2 regions of the Fictibacillus sp. KU28468 genome follow, and region 2 is predicted to be linked to the other one. Evidence: riboswitches for the same ligand, from Rfam matches in the RefSeq annotation. Region 2 holds a riboswitch; the other holds the start of a gene.
What was found. Region 2 has a riboswitch for FMN ahead of ribE (riboflavin synthase). Riboswitches for the same ligand answer to the same signal wherever they lie in the genome.
Positions count from the first base shown of each region.

Region 1: another riboswitch for FMN. It lies ahead of OKX00_RS06150 (ECF transporter S component); the one in region 2 lies ahead of ribE (riboflavin synthase).

Region 1 covers NZ_CP110666.1:1,206,495-1,212,944, forward strand. The annotation lists gene thrB (homoserine kinase) at 1-18, shown strand, start outside; gene OKX00_RS06130 (NifU family protein) at 63-302, opposite strand; gene OKX00_RS06135 (YuzD family protein) at 465-791, shown strand; gene OKX00_RS06140 (NAD(P)/FAD-dependent oxidoreductase) at 886-1,950, opposite strand; gene OKX00_RS06145 (YuzB family protein) at 2,183-2,419, shown strand; gene OKX00_RS06150 (ECF transporter S component) at 2,621-3,196, opposite strand; FMN riboswitch at 3,414-3,688, opposite strand; gene OKX00_RS06155 (hypothetical protein) at 4,207-4,437, shown strand; gene mqnE (aminofutalosine synthase MqnE) at 4,547-5,641, opposite strand; gene OKX00_RS06165 (aspartyl-phosphate phosphatase Spo0E family protein) at 5,995-6,177, shown strand; gene OKX00_RS06170 (HesB/IscA family protein) at 6,261-6,450, shown strand, end outside.
Region 2 covers NZ_CP110666.1:3,637,788-3,644,237, reverse strand. The annotation lists gene dapF (diaminopimelate epimerase) at 1-564, opposite strand, end outside; gene OKX00_RS19120 (thioredoxin family protein) at 728-1,048, shown strand; gene OKX00_RS19115 (LysR family transcriptional regulator) at 1,246-2,124, shown strand; gene nfsA (oxygen-insensitive NADPH nitroreductase) at 2,245-2,991, shown strand; FMN riboswitch at 3,071-3,218, shown strand; gene ribE (riboflavin synthase) at 3,434-4,084, shown strand; gene OKX00_RS19100 (bifunctional 3,4-dihydroxy-2-butanone-4-phosphate synthase/GTP cyclohydrolase II) at 4,104-5,297, shown strand; gene ribE (6,7-dimethyl-8-ribityllumazine synthase) at 5,318-5,788, shown strand.

The DNA of each region.
Region 1 (6,450 bases), 1.9 Mb from region 2:
CTTTCTCTTCCGGCATAAAAAACCCCACTCCATTGAGCGGGGTTTTTTACATATCGCATTAATTAAAATACTTGTTCCAGTTCAACGACACCAGGCACTTCCTCAAGAAGGGCGCGCTCGATACCGGCTTTTAACGTAATGGTGGAGGAAGGGCAGCTTCCGCAAGCACCCATCAAACGTACTTTAACAATACCGTCTTCGATGTCAACGAGTTCAACGTCACCGCCATCACGAAGCAAAAATGGGCGTAATTTATCTAGAACTTCTTCAACTTGCTCACGCATAGAAATTTCAGTAGTCATAATAAAATGCTCCTTTCATTAAAAACTTACCTTTATTATACGGGTTTTGAATAAAAAAATCCATGTGCGCGCATCACAACATTGAAAAGAATTCACCTTTATTAACGGAGCAGAATCTATTACAATAAAAGAAAGCAGGGGATTTCAGATTGGGGTGAGTAAATGGACATGAGTCAGATCATCATAAAAGTATTCGGAGGGGAACAAAAATGTGCGAGCTGTGTGAATCTTCCTACATCAAAAGAAACAGCGGAATGGCTGGAAGCGGCCATCTCACGGAAATTTCCAAATCAGCTCTTCAGTATAGAATACGTGGATATCTTTTCTCCAACAGAAGGAGAGAACCAGAAATTTGCTCTTCAGATTCTTGAGGAAGATCTGTTCTATCCGGTCGTTGTCATCAACAATAAAATCGTAGCAGAAGGGAATCCACGACTGAAGGATATTTATGAAATTATGGAACAGCACGGCTATCGGGATGTTGTCTAAATTGATGAGTTAATAATTAGAGATAAAAGGGGCTATTTCGAGACAAAAGAAAATCCACGGGGTGATTGAAGGTCATCCCATGGATTTTTTTACGTTAGTTTTGATATTTATAGAGCCAGAGAATTCCGGATTTTAAAAGACGGGGAACACGTCCGATGAGGGAAGCTCCACCCATCGTTCCGAATCCGCTCTTCTTGCCCAGGGATCCCATAACACCTTTCAGCTTGATTTCTTCAAGCTCTGGCATCGGTTCATTTCTCCATTTTTTAAGAAGGATATCAGAAATCTGTTCTGCCTGTTCTTCCGCAAGCTGAGCGCTTGGAGAGAATGGCATGCTTGCACAGTCACCGACCACATATACGTTCTCGTCGTTTGGGAGCTGGTGATACTTAGTCAGTTTGACCCGGCCTTGAGCATCTTTTTCCACATCCAGTTCACGAACGAGTTTGTTTGGCTGAATGCCTGCTGTCCAGACGATGGCATCACATTCAATGGCTGTATCGTGATTGTAGAGTACGTTTTCTTCTACTCGGGTAATATTCGAATTGTTGATAACTTCAACACCATGCTGAATGAACCAGTTTTGTACATAGTTGCTCAGGCGCGGTTTAAACCCGTTAAGTATGATCGGTCCGCGGTCGAAAAGCTTGATGTTCAAATCGGAACGGCTCTCGCGGAGTTCACTGGCTAATTCGACACCGCTCAATCCTGCACCGACAACACCGACAACTGCATTATGCGGAAGGTTATTTAATACCTGGTAGGTTTCGCGGGACTTGTCCACACTTTGAATGCTGAGCGTATATTCTGGAGCACCAGGGACATTATGATATTTATCTTCACAGCCTAAGCCAATGACTAATTCATCATAAGTCAAAGTTTCATCATCTAAAAGGTGGATTTGTTTTCCGTCAAAATCAAGGCCGGTCACTTCTCCGTATTTCACTTTAAGCTGGGGATGTTCAGGGAACGGAACCCGGATATGGTGGTCGGAAATAGTTCCAGCAGCCAGCGCATAATATTCAGTTTTTAAACAATGATAAGGAAGCTTGTCGATTAAGGTAATTTGGACGTCGGATGGAAGCTCAGATGCATTCAGCAGGCGCTTCATTAGGCGCATTCCCCCATATCCGCCGCCAAGCAATACTAGGTGTTTCATTGTCTTTCCCTTCTTTCTATGGCACAATGTGTACTAATCTCATCAATAATAGCAGTAAATCAACGTTTTCTACAGGCTTCAACGGAAGCGATTTCACATTCAAACACTTCTAAGTATAGCATTTTACTATAAATTCTCAACCATTTTAATGAAAAACTGAAGGGGACAAGTTAAAGGGTTTGACTGTCCTGTTCCTACAAGATAGGATAGAAAAGTAAGGCGAGGTGAAAAGATGAAGCCGATTATCGAATTTTGTGTCAGCAACCTGGCCAACGGCTCACAGCGTGCACTAGAGAAATTGGAACAGGATTATGACCTTGATGTGATTGAATACGGCTGTCTCGGATATTGTGGGCACTGTGCCCGTTCTCTATTCGCTTTAGTGAACGGAGAAATTGTACACGGTGAAACACCGGACGAGCTGGTCGAGAACGTTTATAAATTTTTAGAAGAAAATCCGATGTTTTAATAAAAAACACGATTTCCTCCGCGGAAATGGTGTTTTTTTATATTCAGCGTTAGTTTGGCAACAAAGATGAATTTATAAACGACTTATAAAATGCATTAACTGGCCAAAACATAACATTTACTGTCCGATCAAACTTAATGTAAACTGCCTGTATCAATAGAAAAGCTGGCTCATCGAGTGAGCCAGCTTTTTCTGCATTTTTTAAGAATGCTGATATTGTCTGTTCAGCCAAGGCTGAATCCTTGTATATAACACAATGAATAAAATTGTGATAAGTAATCCTTTGATCACATTGAACGGTGCAATCCCTACTAAGATCAGGTTCAGCATCGCATCACCGGACATTTGCGGTGAGTTCAGGAACCATGTGTAAGCGGGAAGGATCAGCACGTAATTCAATACCCCCATCGCTAACGTCATTAAGACTGTTCCACTGACCAACCCTGCGGATAAGCCCTTCGTAGTACGGTATTTGCGGAAGAAATAGGAGACAGGAACAATGAAGATCGATCCAGCGATAAAGTTTGCCAGTTCTCCAACTGGAACCCCTGTCAGGTTGCCGACAATTCCGTAATGAAGGAAGTTCTTAATTGCTTCAACGGCAATTCCTGCGAGCGGTCCGAAGACAATCGCTGCAAGCAATGCAGGGACTTCGCTGAAGTCAATCTGCAGGAATGATGGAAGACCCGGAAACGGAAAATCCAATAACTGTAATACGTACGCAATGCTGCTTAGCATGGAAACAGCCACCATCTTATACACTTTTCCCTTTTGCATGTTGAAATCTCTCCTTTTGTTGCGCCATCTCTGATTTCAAATGCAGTGCACCCCTGACAACAATAGAAAACCCTTAGCTTTTTATTGAAGCTAAGGGAGAGTGTCAGGCATCATCAAATAAACATTTTAAGAACGTTTTGTCCTTAGAATGCAGCTGAGCGAGGGCTCAGTCGTTTTACAATAGATCTCTTTATTGTAAAAGAACTGAACGATGCACCGTCATCTTCTCCCATCCAGACTTTACTGTCGGCTCTGGAATTACACCAGATCAGCAGACAAGAAGCAACGAAACGATGTCTAGCTTCAATGCTTAAAGCCTCGAGTCACTTTCACTCCCTGCCAAAAAACAAAAAGTGTTTGATGGTCAGTGAGTTCCAATGCTTATCGGCTCTAAGCGATGCGTTTCAGCTCTTCTCATGAGCTCACGGGCTGATGAAGAGGGAATCTTCAAATACCGCCGGTCGGGAATTTCACCCTGCCCCGAAGATGGATCGCTATTTTTTTGTAAAATACATTGCTTATTATACTGCATAAAAAGGAATTTGGGAACCATTTTGACTTACAAAAGTTTAGTGGGTTTTTGGAAATTGCTGTTTCGTTTTCATTGTTGTACTTGATAGTGGTTGATTTCCGTTCCAGGCTGCTCGCTTTCCGCGGGGAATGAGGTAAGCCCCACGGCGCAAGCGCCTTTGGGTCTTACCTGTCACGCTACCCCCGCAGGACAAGGAAGGCTTCGGCAGCGTTATATCGCACGAAGAAAATGTGAAATTCATTTTCGAGGAGTCTCGCACCTTCCACTCCAATCAACTTGTCAAGGAAGATTCTATGCAGAAATGTTCATAATGCAACAAGCTTTTTGAAAAAAGCCTTGGAAATGGAATAAGGTTATGAACCGAAAAGAATGGGTAAAAGAAATCACACAGATGCTTGGTCTTCTGGTATACAATAGGTAGGAAATAATCTATGCAAGGAGGGGAAATCTGGCTGTTCTGAGAAAGAAGCCAGTGGTTATGCTGACATTTGAGAATTCTTGGCCTTACGATAAAATGATGGACGATATCTATATAAATGAATGCCCGTTCTGCCATAAGTCCAATGTGCTGACGGCATTTTCTGAAGAAAAGCTGAACAGTGCAAAGGAAGGCATCAAGCAGCTGCTGGTCATGCCATGCTGCCACAGCAAGCTGACCATCTTAAACGCAGATGATGATTACTTCTGGACAGAGGAAAAGTTAAGATAAGAAGAAAAGCGCAAGCGCCCTGATTAAGTCCGAAAAGCGCTGAAGCTAGGCATTACTTCCGTGAATTTACTTTAAACAAAAACTGCCGGATGCTTCCGGCAGTTTTTGTTTAATATTCTTTGATGATGTTATAGAACGTATCGCGTTCAACAGGTTTCTTGTTGGCTGTTTTTATTAAATGCACCAATTCTTTACGCGTAATGCCTTGAGAAGTGAGGGCACCAACAGAGTGAGAAATTCTTTCCTCAATCAAAGTTCCGTGAATGTCATCAGCACCAAAAGTCAAGGCCATCTGTGTTAATTGAACACCGATGTTGATCCAGTACGCTTTAACATGGTCAAAATTATCGAGCATCAAGCGGCTGATAGCGATTGTGCGCATATCATCAAAAGCTGACGTCCGGCGGGTAAGCCCCATGGAAGCTGTTCTTGGCTGCATCGCAAGCGGAATGAAAACCATAAATCCGTTCGTTTGATCTTGAAGCTTTCGAAGTCTGTCCATATGAATCAAGCGTTCTTCTTTTGATTCAATAGAACCGTACAGCATGGTTGCATGAGTACGAAGTCCAAGACCGTGAGCAATCTCATGGGATTCCAGCCATTGATCGGTAGAAGCTTTATCCGGACTCATTTTTTCACGATAGCGTTCAGTTAGAATTTCTGCACCGCCTCCTGGCATTGTGTCCAGTCCTGCTTTAACAAGTTCCTCTAATACTTCTTTCATGGACAAACCAGATAAGCGTGCAAAAAACTCAATTTCTGCTCCTGTATAGGCTTTTATTGCAGCATTTGGATAATGTTTTTTCAGAACACGAATGGTGTCCAGATAGTAGTCAAAAGGCACTTCATTATTATGGCCGCCGACAATATGGAATTCGCGGATATTATCATTCCATCGCTTTTCAACATACTCAAGCAGCTGTTCTTCGTTCATTGTATAGGCGCCTTCTTCACCAGGTTTCCGCTTGAAACCGCAGAAGCTGCAAGTTGCTTCGCATACATTGGTTGGGTTAATGTACATATTTTCAATAAAATAAACATTATCGCCGTTTTTCTTCGAATTCACTTCATTCGCCAATTGAGCGACACCTAGTATATCGTTGGTTTCATATAAAAAAAGGCCGTCCTCAATTGAAAGTCGTTCACCGTTACGGATTTTTTCAGCAATGTCATGAATTTTTGTTTCTTGTGTAATGATTGCCATTCCTTTTCCCCCGTTTCAATTAATATGTATATACGTTCTATTGTGCAGGAAAGAATCCCGCGAAATCAAACTTTTTGATTAAAAGCTTTTTTCTAGGGCTAGTAAAAACGCCCGAAGAATACGCAGTCTATTATACGCTCATTTATTTGGGAGGACAAGGAAGGAACGAATTACCTTCAATGTCACATTCGTGTAACAAACGTTAAAGATTGTTTACTTTTTAGAAATAATAAAGACAAAAGGGTGAAAATATAGCAGAATACATAATATTGAGTGTCTTATATTGTAAAAAAATTGAAGATGAAGTAGAATAATGGAACCGCCAGGTATTGAACCAGGGAGTGTTGCACGTGATGAATGTAGCTGATTGCGAACGGCTAATCCAATATAATGAGCAGATAGAAGTGCTCCGCCAAAAGATGATTAAAACGGCTGATCTATTTGGTCTGAATCATCCCCAAGTATTGAGCTATAGCCGTAAAATTGATGAAACCCATAACCTCATATTAAAGATTGAAAAAGAAAATTCATTTTAAGGAGCAAGCCTAAACCTTGAGAGTTTTGGTTTGCACTTGTATAATATAGTTATAAAACCTTCAATGAAGGAGAGTGTACAGAGATGATCGTAAACTTTACAGATGCGGCAGTAGGCAGAATTAAAGAAATGCTTGCAGCTGAAGAGGAATCAGGACTTTTTCTTCGTGTCGGTGTAAAAGGCGGCGGATGCAGCGGCCTCTCATACGGCATGGGCTTTGATAAAGAAACCCAGAGCAATGATCATGAAGAGGAGATTAATGGCCTTAAAATTG
Region 2 (6,450 bases):
ATTCGCTTTTTTCCCGATCTCGGCTACTTGATCTTGATCAATATCATCGACAAGTGTAATGATATGCGGATTCGGCATACTTACTGCAGTGAAGGCTATTTCTGGAGACAATTCAGGAATCACCGTATTTTCAAGTGTTTCTTGGCCATGGATTAAGGGCAAGGTGTGAACATCAAACGAGACAGGTCCGATCAGAACTTCAAAGGTTTGAATATCACCGTAAATATTTTCAGTTCTTTGTACATCGAGGTTTGCTTTTAGCGTTTCGACGATGGCATGATCTCTTCCTAATAACTCAGTAATGTATCTTCCTGCACAGCGGAGCCCGTTGCCGCACATTTCCGGCTCTGTGCCATCTGAATTGAAAATCCGGTATTTAGCATCCGCTTTCTCGCTTTTTTGGATAAACAAAATGCCGTCCGCCCCAATAGAGCCTTTGCGGTCACAGAGGACTTTCGTCAAAACGGTACGCTTTTCATCATCGAGTCCGTAATCATTGCTGTATTCATCAATTAAAATAAAGTCATTGCAGGAGCCATGTGTTTTTAAAACGTCAATTTTCAATGGTCTTCGTCCTTTCGTTCCGCCGAATTTCTTATTAGTATCATAACAAGAAACATAAAAAAATGTTAACATCAAATAATAGAAATTACAGAGCATTAAGCTTCATGATCAAGATTAGGCGTGGTATATATAATAGTGTAAGCTAAATAAGGGAGGGAATAAAATGAAAGAGATTCAAACTTTAGAAGAATTTAATGAAGTCATTTCAGCGGATAAAGAAACCATTATGATTTTTACAGCGGGCTGGTGTCCGGACTGCCGCAGACTGGAAGTATTCATTGGAGATATTATCGAAGAACACAACGACAAAGCCTGGTATGAGATCGACCGGGATAAGTTTCCGGAACTTGCTGAAAAGTACGAAGTCATGGGAATCCCAAGCTTGCTTTTGTTTAAAAATGGAGAGAAACTCGCCCATCTTCACAGTGCCAATGCAAAAACACCAGAAAACGTTCGTGCTTATCTGGAGAGCCTTCCAGTATAAAGGAATAAGAAAAGCCGCCTCATAAATTGTGAGGCGGCTTTTCTCTGTACATCCGTGACATCACATTGCATACCAACTACATCAAAAAGCGTCCTGTTGTTTTTTTGCTATAGCTATATTTTACACCTGTATGTATCATGGGTAAAATGAATGTTAATAATATAATTTATAACTTTTAGTTATAAGAGGATGCGATTATGGATTTAAGGCAATTAAAATATTTTGCAGAAGTCGGAAAACAGAGAAGCTTTACGAAAGCAGCAAACACCTTGTTCCTTTCACAGCCAAGCTTAAGCAAGATGGTCAAATCTCTGGAAGAAGAGCTTGAAGTTCAGCTCATTGACCGATCGGGAAGGAATATTGAGCTAACCGATGCGGGACATGCGGTTTACAGCCATGCGCAAGAGATCCTCCATTCTATGGAAGATCTATCTTCCTCTTTATATGATGTGATGCATTTGAAGAAAGGATCCGTATCGATCGGTCTGCCCCCGGTTATTGGAATATTGTATTTTCCAAAGATTATTGGTGATTTTCAAAAATCTTATCCTGAAATTGCCATCAAGCTGGTGGAGTACGGTGCGAAAAAAATGGAGGATGAAGTGCTTCATGGCAATCTTGAACTCGGGATATCGGTGCTGCCTGTAGATGACGAGCTGTTTGATGTGGTTCCATTCATGAAAGACGTAATGACGCTGATCGTCAGCAGCCAGCATCCGCTTGCCGAAAAGGAACAGGTGGAGCTGAAAGAATTAAGCAATGAGGATTTTATCTTTTTCACAGAAGAATTTGCGTTGTATGATTACATGCTTGCAAAATGCCGACAGGCCGGTTTTGAACCGCAGATCGCTTATAAAAGTTCACAGTGGGATTTTATCACAGGTCTTGTAGGAGAGAACCTTGGCGTTTCTTTTCTCCCGCAGTCCATCTATGAGAAAGTAAATGATCAAAAAGTGAAAAAGGTGGAGATCAAAGGCAATGAAATCCCATGGCACTTGGGGATTGTGATGAAAAAACATAAATATAAGACCTTTGCCATCAAAGAATTTATAAGCCATCTTTTACGGTACCATTAATATTACGAATAGGCATGAGAGGATGAACCATGCCTAAGCCGCCACACTTCCTGTCACGATTAATCTTGTGATAGATTAGGAAACATAACTAAGTACTTTAACACGAAGGGATTGTGGAGAATGAACGAAACGATAAAAAATATTCTTTCTCACCGGTCGATCCGCCGGTTTAAAGATGAACCGATTCCGCAAGAAACCATTGAAACGCTTGTCCAATGTGCTCAGTCTGCTTCCACTTCCAGCTATCAGCAAGTATATTCCATCATAGGAGTGGAGGAGCAGAGTTTAAAGGATAAGCTTGCTGAATTGGCAGGCAATCAAAGCTATGTGGCCCAGAATGGCTACTTCTTCGTCTTTTGCCTTGATTATCACCGCCATAAGCTTATGGCTGAAATGACAGGCGGAAATGTTGATGCGACCGTACAATCCAAGGAAGGATTCATGGTAGGGATGATCGATGTTGCTCTTGCCTCACAGAACCTTGCTATGGCTGCAGAATCGCTCGGCTTAGGCATCGTCTATATCGGGGGTATTAGAAACAATCTTCCGGAAGTCTCCGAGCTGCTTCGCTGCCCTGACCATGTAGTGCCGCTGTTCGGCATGGCTGTCGGCTTTCCTGATGCCTCCCCTGGTCTAAAACCGCGTTTGCCTCAAGAAGCCGTCTTCCATAAAAATCAGTACAAGGATGATGAAAAAGCGCTGCCGGTCTTAAAGGAATTCGAGATGAAAACGGCAGAGTACTATAAAGAGCGCACAGGCGGAGCCCGGGATGAAGGGTGGGCCACTCAAATGGCGAGAGTAATGGCGCAGCCAAAGCGGACCTATATGAAAGAATTTATTGAGTCGAAAGGGCTTGATAAACAATAGCAAGAAAAAGTTCTGAGATATGATGTTTGAAATGAAAATAAAACAACGTTATACTTGAATCATGCTTTACAATTAAATATGTTTCCTTCGGGGTCGGGTGAAATTCCCAACCGGCGGTGTTGAGGATTTATCCTCTTAGTCCGTGACCCGGCTGTGCAGTGTGCATAGACGGTGGATCTGGTGAAACTCCAGAGCCGACAGTATAGTCTGGATGGGAGAAGGAATGAAGAACGCTTATTTGGCATTGTTTAAAAATACAATCCTTGAAAGCTTATTTCGTCATAACTGTTTATTGATGCTACGAGTTTATTCAGAACAATAAATAGGAACCCCTGGGAGAATTGTGTCTTCCGGGGGTTTTTTGTTTCTGATGCTTCATCATCAAGTTCAGCCCATTCCTTAAATTAAGATATTTCAATAATAAACGACAGGGGGTGAATGAATGTTTACAGGAATCATAGAAGAATTAGGAACCATTGAAGGTATAAAAAAAGGCAATGAAACAATTGTACTCACCATTTCAGCTGCAAAAGTTCTCGTTGATGTACAGCTCGGGGACAGCATTTCTGTAAACGGAGTTTGTCTCACGGTCACAACCTTTTCTGAAAAGAGCTTCACTGTTGATGTGATGCCGGAAACGTACAGAAGTACAGGGCTAAAAGGATTGTCATTCCATTCCAAAGTCAACTTGGAGCGGGCCATGGCGTCCGGCGGGAGGTTTGGAGGACACTTTGTCAGCGGACATATCGACGGAACGGGAGAGATTGTCCAGAAGCGGCCAGAAAAAAATGCCATCTATTATGACATTAAAGTACCGCAGTACCTTGCGAAATACCTTTTGCTGAAAGGTTCAGTTGCTGTAGATGGAACGAGCCTGACGATCTTTGGACTGACAGATGATACGTTTACGATCTCCTTGATCCCCCATACGGTCTCACATACCGTACTGGGTGCAAAAGCAAAGGGAGATTCGGTAAACATCGAGTGCGACATGCTTGGAAAATATGTTGAAAAATTTATGTCCGGTAAGACTCAGCCGGAGAACAAGAAAACAGCCATCACGATGGACTATTTAACGGAGCACGGATTCTAGAGGCAAAGGAGGGTTTTACATGTTTCACAGTATAGAAGAGGCCGTACAGGATTTAGTTATGGGAAAACCAGTAATTGTGGTAGATGATGAGGATAGAGAGAATGAAGGTGACTTTGTTGCCATTGCAGAAAAAGTCACACCCGAAACCGTAAACTTTATGGCCAAGCATGGAAGAGGGCTGATCTGTGCGCCTATCGATGAGCAGCTTGCTGCTAAGCTTGAGCTCTCTCCAATGGTCAGCCATAGCACAGACCCTCATGGAACAGCCTTTACGATCAGTATTGATCATAAAAGTACCACAACCGGCATTTCTGCACTTGAGCGGGCAGTTACCATTCAAAAGATGGTGGAGGAAGAGTCGAAGGGAGCTGATTTTATACGCCCGGGACATATCTTTCCCCTGATCGCAAAAAAAGGCGGCGTCCTTCAGCGTGCGGGCCATACGGAAGCTGCTGTAGACCTGGCGATTCTGGCTGGTTGCAAACCGGCGGGGATGATCTGCGAGATCATGAATGAGGATGGAAGCATGGCAAGGGTGCCTGAACTGCAGGAAATCGCCCGAGAACATGACTTGAAGTTCATCACCATCAAGGATTTAATCCAATATAGAAACCAGAAGGAAAAGCTGGTGGCTAAAGAAGTTGAGATTAAGCTTCCGACGGAATACGGAGAGTTTACGGCAATTGCTTTTACCAACCTAATCGATGATAAAGAACATGTGGCCCTCGTTAAGGGTACCATTGACCCAGATCAGCCAGTGCTTGTGAGGGTTCACTCGGAATGTTTAACAGGGGATGTATTTGGTTCCCGCCGCTGTGACTGCGGACCTCAGCTTCACGCAGCGCTCCGCCAGATCCAGGAAGCTGATTCTGGTGTGCTTTTGTACATGAGGCAGGAGGGCAGAGGGATAGGACTTCTTAATAAAATGAAGGCCTATAAGCTCCAGGAAGAGGGCTACGATACGGTAGAAGCCAATGAAAAGCTTGGATTCGCACCAGATCTCAGAAATTATGGTATCGGAGCACAAATATTGAAAGAGCTCGGTATAAAGAAGATGCGCCTGCTGACGAATAATCCGCGAAAGATTACAGGATTAAAAGGCTATGACCTTGAAGTGGTGGAGCGCATAGCGATTCAAACGCCGTCAAATAAGGATAACGAAAAATATTTAAAAACAAAACAAACAAAACTAGGGCACTTGCTGCAGTTTTAATCAGAGGAGGAATTCTAATAATGGCAACGATTTATGAAGGGAATTTAGTTGGATCAGGATTAAAGGTTGGAATTGTAGTAGGTCGGTTTAATGAATTTATTACTGGAAAACTGTTAAGCGGGGCGCAGGATGCTTTAAAACGCCACGGTGTAGAAGAAGAGAACGTCGACATCGCTTGGGTGCCTGGAGCTTTTGAAATTCCATTGATCGCCAAGAAAATGGCAGACGCGGGCAAATATGATGCCGTTATCACCCTTGGAACAGTCATCCGTGGCTCTACACCTCATTTTGACTATGTCTGCAATGAAGCGGCAAAAGGCGTTTCCGCTGCTTCTCTTCAGTCTGGTGTACCTGTCATTTTTGGTGTCCTGACAACAGATTCCATTGAGCAGGCGATAGAGCGTGCTGGTACAAAAGCCGGAAACAAAGGATGGGAAGCAGCTGCTGCAGCCATCGAAATGGCTAATTTGAACCGACAATTTAATTTTTAATGATTAACCAGGGAAAAATCCGCACACCGCGGATTTTTTTCTTTTTTGGGAAGATGGGAGTAAAGAAAATACAGTGTTTTTCATATTGACATTATAGTTAGAATAGTGTTAATATTAGCAAAGTCGAAAACAATACCAAATTTTTGAAGGGATGGTTGGTCATGAAAAAGTCAGTGAAAATCTATGATGTTCGTCATATCGCTGTTTCTCAAATTCATAGTGCGGCCGGCCACCCAGAGATGAAAGAACACTAGTCATTCTTTTTCGTTTATTCACAGGCACCGGTCACATTTTCCTTTGTGAGGTGTCTTCTGTTTTTCTAAGCATATCGCCACAGGGGCGGTATGCTTTTTCTTTTGTCTAGCTCCAGCATCCAGGGCAGAAAACGTATTTCTTGTTTTCGGCATAATGATGAAATCCATAACATAATTTCATCCCTAGTCCTCGGAGGACGAAAATTACAAGCTTTTTTCGTCCTTAGCCGTTTCACTTTTACTCCTCAACATAAAAAGCGTGTTGCTGAGTAAAAGCTCCAGCGCTTGTCGGACTTTAACAGGGCGCTTGCGCTTTTCAAGTTGGTTTCACAAATTTTTTCACATAAAGGAGCAATGCACTATGTATGTATTTTCTATGGTCAGGTTGAATTCTGAAGCCCATCACGA